DNA from 2 places in the Streptomyces sp. NPDC058145 genome. Region 1 is predicted to be linked to the other one. Evidence: riboswitches for the same ligand, from Rfam matches in the RefSeq annotation. Region 1 holds a riboswitch; the other holds the start of a gene.
The links. Region 1 has a riboswitch for cyclic di-AMP ahead of ACFVVO_RS01645 (C40 family peptidase). Riboswitches for the same ligand answer to the same signal wherever they lie in the genome.
Positions count from the first base shown of each region.

Region 1 (3,635 bases):
AGAAGCAGCAGCACCGGCCACAGCAGAACCGCCAGCGCCAGGGCGGCCCCGGCCAGGGTCTGCCGGCCGAGCAGCGAGAGCCGGGTGCCGAGCACCGTCGTGGCGGCGACGGCGGAGAGCGCGCCGGGGCTCTTCGCCTCGGCCAGCCACCGCGGCCGCTGCGTCACCAGCCGTACGGCGAAGTCGGCGGCGAGCGCCACCCAGGCGAGGCAGGCCAGCCACAGGAAGACCAGGGACACCACCTCGGGACCGGTCAGATGCAGGCCCACCGACACGATGCCGCTCGCCATGACGGCTGCCCCCGCCGCCGGCGGACGCCCCGCCCACCATGTACGCAGACCAGAGAAGCCGGGCATGGGCATGCGCCCGATGCTAGGGAGCGGTGGCGCCCGCGCTCGCGGGGCACGCGCGCGCGGGGCCCGAAAAGAGCACCGTCAGGCCGGCCGCACCACCCGGTGGACGACCGACTCGCCCGCCAGGTGGACCGGTTCCTCGCGCACGTACGCACCGGGCCGCGGGGCGTGGATCATCGTCCCGTCGCCTGTGCACAGGCCCACATGGCTGCTGTCTTCGTGGAAGAAGACCAGGTCACCGGGGCGCGCGTCGGCGAGCGGGACCGCGGTGCCCATGGCGGCCTGGTCACGCGCGGCACGCGGCAGGGTGACACCCGCGGCCTTCCAGGCGGCCTGGGTGAGGCCGGAGCAGTCGTATGAACCGGGCCCGCTGGCACCTGAGACGTACGGCTTGCCGATCTGGGCGCGCGCGAAGGCGATGGCCTTCTCGGCCTTGGTGACGGGGGCCAGCGGGGCGACGGGCGGCACGCTCACCGGCCGCGCCGCGGACCGCGGCCGCTCCGGAGCCCGGGCCGGGACCGAAGGCGGAGCCAGGACCGAGGGCGGAGCCGGGACCGAAGCCAGAGCCGGAGCCGGATGCGGAGCCGGCACCGCAGCCATAGCCGGAGCCGGGGCCGCGACCGGAGCCGTCAGTCGGGACAGCAGCTCGCGCGCGGTGGCGAGCTTGTGCTGGACGGCCGCCTTGGCCGTCCTCACGTCGTACCGCGCGGCGGCCGGCGCCTCGGGGGCCCTGGGGGCCTTCCCGCGCTCGGCCGCGCCCTTCACCCGGGAGGCCAGCCGGTTCATCAGCCGGCTCTGGGCGAAGTGGTCCTCCGGGTACTCCGCGAGCAGCGAGCCGGCCGTCTCGGGAGCGGCGGCGAACGGAGCCAGCCCCTCGCGGGCCTTGGTGAACAGCCCCGGGCGCCGGACGGCCTCCGCGCGCGGGACCTCGGCGCGAGCCCGCTGCACGGCCGCGGGCTCCTCCTCCGGGTCAGCCCTGCGGTACAGCTCATCGATCTTCTTCTCGACCTCCTCCACGCTCGGCCTGCCGTCGCCTGCGGAGGAGGCGGAGGCCGAAGCGGCCCCGGCCGTCTGGGACAGGACGGCCACGGAGGTGAGGGCGGCGGTGGCCAGGACGGGGGTGCGGATGCCCGTCCCACGGGTCCCCGGGGGACCCGGCTTGCGGTGCGACGCCAAGGGAGGCGACTCCTTCCAACATGCCGCCTACCGGGTTAGCTGTCGGGTTCGGGCGGGTGGTTCGGAAGGGTTGCCCTACGGCGTCGTCCCGGGCGGGAGTCGGCCGATTCACCCCAGGAACGGTGGGTCCCCGGCTCCGGCTGCCACGAGGGGCGCACCGGACTCGGCGGAGGCCGCGCGGCCCGGCGAGGTTCGCCGGTAGGGGTCGTGCGGCCTGACGGCAACCTAGCCAACTCGTGTGACTCCTGTGAAGGTTGCTGTGCCATATGTCCGATACATTTCCGTGACCCGGGGCCGGTTTCATACGGGCGTGACAAGGCGCTTTCGCAGGGTGAGGGGTTCGGCCGCATTCCTGGCGCGATGGCCGACGCGCCGGTGCCGTGTGCTGTCGCGGACCTCACGGGCGCCGACTTCCCGGTGCCGGGACCGGTTGTCGGTGCGGCCCCCTAGACTCGTAGAGCGATGAGCAGCCTCTTTGACGACAGCTTCCTGGCGGACCTCCAGGCCCCTCGCGGGCACGCGGAGGAGCCCCCGCCGCCGCCCGAGGACGACCACGCTCCGGAGCCCCTTCCGGACGATCTGTTCGGCGGGAAGTTCGACGTGCCGCCGGACCGGGACGCCCACTACCGCGACGGCGCCCCGCGTCCCGTGATCGACCCGGACGCGCTGATGCGGGGGCTGAACGACAACCAGCGCGCCGCGGTCGCCCACGCCGGCTCGCCGCTGCTCATCGTGGCCGGCGCGGGTTCCGGCAAGACCCGCGTGCTCACCCACCGCGTCGCCCACCTGCTCGCCGCGCGGAACGTGCACCCGGGTCAGATCCTCGCGATCACCTTCACCAACAAGGCCGCGGGTGAGATGAAGGAGCGGGTCGAGCAGCTCGTCGGCCCGCGCGCCAACGCGATGTGGGTGATGACCTTCCACAGCGCGTGCGTGCGCATCCTGCGGCGCGAGTCCAAGAGGCTCGGCTTCACGTCGTCCTTCTCGATCTACGACGCCGCCGACTCCAAGCGCCTGATGGCCCTGGTCTGCCGCGACCTCGACCTCGACCCCAAGCGCTACCCGCCGAAGTCCTTCAGCGCCAAGATCAGCAACCTGAAGAACGAGCTGATCGACGAGGAGGACTTCGCCGCCCAGGCCACCGACGGATTCGAGAAGACCCTCGCCCAGGCCTACGCGCTCTACCAGTCACGGCTGCGCGAGGCCAACGCGCTGGACTTCGACGACCTGATCATGACGACGGTCAACCTGCTGCGCGCCTTCCCGGACGTCGCCGAGCACTACCGCCGCCGCTTCCGGCACGTCATGGTCGACGAGTACCAGGACACCAACCACGCCCAGTACGCTCTGGTACGGGAACTGGTGGGCACCGGGCAGCACGACGAGGACGTACCCCCCGGCGAGTTGGACCTGCCGCCCGCCGAACTCTGCGTGGTGGGCGACGCGGACCAGTCGATCTACGCCTTCCGGGGCGCGACGATCCGCAACATCCTCCAGTTCGAGGAGGACTACCCGAACGCGACGACGATCCTGCTGGAGCAGAACTACCGCTCCACGCAGACCATCCTGTCCGCCGCCAACGCGGTCATCGAGCGCAACGAGTCCCGCCGCCCGAAGAACCTGTGGACCAACGCCGGCCAGGGCGCGCGGATCACCGGCTACGTCGCCGATACCGAGCACGACGAGGCCCAGTTCGTCGCCGACGAGATAGACCGCCTCACCGACGCGGGCGAGGCGAAGGCCGGGGACGTCGCCGTCTTCTACCGCACCAACGCCCAGTCCCGTGTCTTCGAAGAGGTCTTCATCCGCGTCGGCCTGCCCTACAAGGTCGTCGGCGGCGTCCGCTTCTACGAGCGCAAGGAGGTCCGGGACGTCCTCGCCTACCTGCGTGTCCTCGCCAACCCCGAGGACTCGGTGCCGCTGCGCCGCATCCTCAACGTGCCCAAGCGCGGCATCGGCGACCGTGCCGAGGCGATGATCGACGCCCTCTCCCAGCGCGAGAAGATCAGCTTCCCGCAGGCGCTCAAGCGCGTGGACGAGGCCTACGGCATGGCCGCACGCTCCACCAACGCCGTCAAGCGGTTCAACACGCTGATGGAGGACCTG
Region 1 is NZ_JBHVUH010000001.1:330,496-334,130, forward strand. Features, by position in the region: gene ACFVVO_RS01640 (tellurite resistance/C4-dicarboxylate transporter family protein) at 1-362, opposite strand, end outside; gene ACFVVO_RS01645 (C40 family peptidase) at 435-1,529, opposite strand; cyclic di-AMP (ydaO/yuaA leader) riboswitch at 1,537-1,708, opposite strand; gene pcrA (DNA helicase PcrA) at 1,992-3,635, shown strand, end outside.

Region 2 (3,635 bases), on a different contig from region 1:
CCCTGTGTGGGGTTTTTTTGCCGCGGCCGGGTTTCCCCGCGCCCCATATGGCCCGTTACCCGGGGGGCCCGGCCCCCCCGGGCCCGGGCGCCACGGCTCCGCCATTTCACCGGCAATTGAGGAACGCGGGAAATCCGGGCAGCGGAAATACCCGCCATCGAATTCCCTCCTCTTTGTATACGGTGCCCGTGTTAATGCCGCGGGCTCGACATGTTTACAGCATGTTGCGAAGTCCTCACGCGGTCCGGGCGGCCCTCGCCGCCGGAAAAGCGCCATCGGTGCGCGACCGTCGCCCGCTCGGTGTGCAGCGCCGTGAGCGCACGCGCGCGTTCGCCGTCGCCGCGCGCCACCGCGTCCACGATCGCGCCGTGCTCGGCCCAGGAGTCCACCGGGCTCGACGGGGCCGCCACCGCGTACATCCAGGCGATCTTGTGCCGGAGTTGGGTCAGCATCGACGTCAGCGAGGGACTGCCCGAGGCCTGGGCGAGCGTCTCGTGGAACCAGCCCCCCAGCGCGCGCAGATCCTCGCTGTTGCCCCGTCTGGCCCGCTCCTGCCCCAGCCTGACCAGGCCGCGCAGCACCTTCAGGTGGGCCTCGGTGCGCCGCTGGGCGGCCCGGGAGGCGCCGAGCGGCTCCAGGAGCATGCGCATCTCCAGCAGGTCGGCGGCCTCCTGCTCGGTCGGCTCGGCCACGCACGCGCCCGCGTGCCGCCGGGTCACCACGAAGCCCTCCGCCTCCAGGGTGCGCAGGGCCTCACGAACGGGGACGCGCGAGACGCCGTAGCGGCGGGCCAGGACTTCCTCGGTGAGCCGGCCGCCGCGCCCATGGACACCTGCGACGATGTCGTCCCGGATCGCCGTGCACACCGAGTGCGCCGGAATACGCATGACCGACCTCCGCCTTAATCCCCGTGAAACGCCGACGATGGACGTGTTGATCCGTGACTCTATTCCAAAGGAGCGGAATTTCCGACGGCGGCCCGGAATCCATGCATATTTTTTGGCCAACCGGTCCGGCGGCCATCGCTGGAAACGGCGAAAGCCCCGGCTGGGTGAGCCGGGGCTTTCGGGTGTCCGTGCGGGAGATGTCAGACGTGCACGCCGTGCTTGCGGAGGTAGGCGATGGGGTCGACGTCCGAGCCGTACTCGGGGGTCGTCCGGGCCTCGAAGTGGAGGTGCGGGCCGGTGACGTTGCCGGTCGCGCCGGACAGGCCGATCTGCTGGCCCGGAACGACCTTCTGGCCCACCGTGACGCCGATGGACGACAGGTGGCCGTACTGGGTGTACATGCCGTCGGCCATCCGGATCACGATCTCGTTGCCGTACGCCCCGCCCCAGCCGGTGGAGACGACGGTGCCGGCGCCGACCGCGTGCACGGAGGTGCCGCTGGCGGCGTGGAAGTCGATGCCCGTGTGCGAGCCGGACGACCACAGGGAGCTGCTGGCCTGGTAGGCCGTGGAGACGTACGAGTGCACGATCGGGGCGACGAAGGCGTTCAGACGCCTGCGCTCGGCCTCGCGGGCGGCGCGCGCCGCGGCCTCGCGTTCCTTCTTCGCCTCGGCGGCGGCCGCCTTGGCAGCGGCCTCCTCGGCCGCCTTGCGCTCGGCGGCCTGGGTCTGGGCGGCGGCCTGCTCGTCGATCTGCTCGGCGACCTCGTCGCTCACACTGATCACCGGCGTGAGGCCGGTCTGCTCGACGGGCTTCTCGGCGGCGAGCGCCGGGGAGGCCGCGAGGGTGCCGATGACACCGGTGGTGGTGAGGGCTGCGACACCCGCCGCCTGGGCGGTGGTGCGCTTGACGCGGCCGGGCTTGCGGTGCTTCCCGGAGGCGCACATGAACGCCATGAAGTGGCTGGTCCTTTCCTTCCCTCTCGCCTACCGGGTTAGCTGACGGGTTCGGAGCAGGAAGGTCTCCTACGGACCCCCTCGCTCGCGCGCGGGCGTCCGATTCACCCCAGGGACTGCGATGGGTCCCCGGCTCCCCTGGCTCGCGCCGTACGGGGACTCGGCGATGGCTGTCCGGTGCCGCGGGCGCGGCGCACTGCCTGACGGACAGCCCGGAAGAAGCTAAGCGGCCCGGTCTTCGCCGCCCAAACGGATCCGGGCTTTTGTAGCGCATCCCACAGGGCAGACAGGCAACCTCCGCCTCAATTCGGACATCTGAACAAGGGCGGCTCACCCGTTTCAGGAAGGACCGCGCACGCGACGGGGACCTGACGGCCCGTCGGCCGCGAGGTCCCCACGCGCGCGTGACGCCGTCCGGCCGTTACTCGGCGGCGACGACGGTGACTTCGCCGATGCCGAGCGCCTCCACGGGCTCCTTGATCTGCGCGGCGTCACCGACGAGGACGGTCACCAGGCCGTTCACCGGGAAGGCGCTGACGACCGCCGCGGTGGCCTCCACGGTGCCGGTGGCCGCGAGCTGCTGATACAGCGTCGCCTGGAAGTCGTCGGGCAGGTGCTGCTCGACCTGGTCGGCCAGGGTGCTCGCGACGGCCGCCGCGGTCTCGTACTTCAGCGGCGCCACCCCGACCAGGTTCTGCACGGCGACGTCCCGCTCGGCGTCCGTCAGGCCCTCGGCCGCGAGGGTGCGCAGCACCTTGTACAGGTCGTCGAGCGCCGGGCCGGTGTTCGGGGTGTCCACGGAACCGCTGATGGCGAGCATCGCGGCGCCGGTGCCGTCCGGGGCGGACCGCAGGACCTGCCCGAAGGCGCGCACGCCGTAGGTGTAGCCCTTCTCCTCGCGCAGGACGCGGTCCAGGCGGGAGGTGAGCGTGCCGCCGAGGCAGTAGGTGCCGAGCACCTGGGCGGGCCACACGCGGTCGTGCCGGTCGGGGCCGATCCGGCCGATGAGCAGCTGCGTCTGGACGGCGCCGGGCCGGTCGACGATGACGACACGGCCGGTGTCGTCGGCGGTCACCGGCGGCACCGGGCGCGGCTCGGCGGGGGTGCCGGACCAGGCGCCCAGGGTGTCGGCGAGCAGGGCGTCCAGGTCGGTGCCGGTGAGGTCGCCGACCACGACCGCGGTCGCCGTGGCGGGACGCACATGGCGGTCGTAGAAGGCGCGGACCGCGGCCGCGTCGATCTTCTCGACCGTCTCCTCGGTGCCCTGACGCGGACGCGACATGCGCACGGTGGCCGGGAACAGCTCCTTGGAGAGCTCCTTGGCGGCGCGGCGGGAGGGGTTGGCCAGCTCGTGCGGGATCTCGTCCAGCCGGTTGCGCACCAGCCGCTCGGTCTCGCTCTCCGCGAAGGCGGGGGCGCGCAGGGCGTCGGCGAGCAGGCCGAGGCCCTTGGCCAGGCGGGAGGCCGGCACCTCGAGGCTGAGCCGGACGCCGGGGTGGTCGGCGTGCGCGTCGAGCGTGGCGCCGGCCCGCTCCAGCTCGGCGGCGTACTCCTCGGCCGAGTGCTTGTCGGTGCCCTCGGAGAAGGACCGCGCCATGATCGTGGCGACGCCGTCCAGGCCGGACGGCTCGGCGTCCAGGGGCGCGTCGAGCAGCACCTCCACGGCGACGACCTGCTGGCCGGGGCGGTGGCAGCGCAGCACGGTCAGGCCGTTGTCCAGCGTGCCGCGCTCGGGGGCCGGGAACGCCCAGGGCCTGGCCTCGCCCGGCTGCGGCTGGGGGTGGAAGTCCAT
Region 2 is NZ_JBHVUH010000002.1:551,059-554,693, forward strand. Features, by position in the region: gene ACFVVO_RS06345 (GntR family transcriptional regulator) at 192-887, opposite strand; gene ACFVVO_RS06350 (M23 family metallopeptidase) at 1,088-1,843, opposite strand; cyclic di-AMP (ydaO/yuaA leader) riboswitch at 1,856-2,019, opposite strand; gene ACFVVO_RS06355 (M16 family metallopeptidase) at 2,265-3,635, opposite strand, start outside.
Region 2: another riboswitch for cyclic di-AMP. It lies ahead of ACFVVO_RS06350 (M23 family metallopeptidase); the one in region 1 lies ahead of ACFVVO_RS01645 (C40 family peptidase).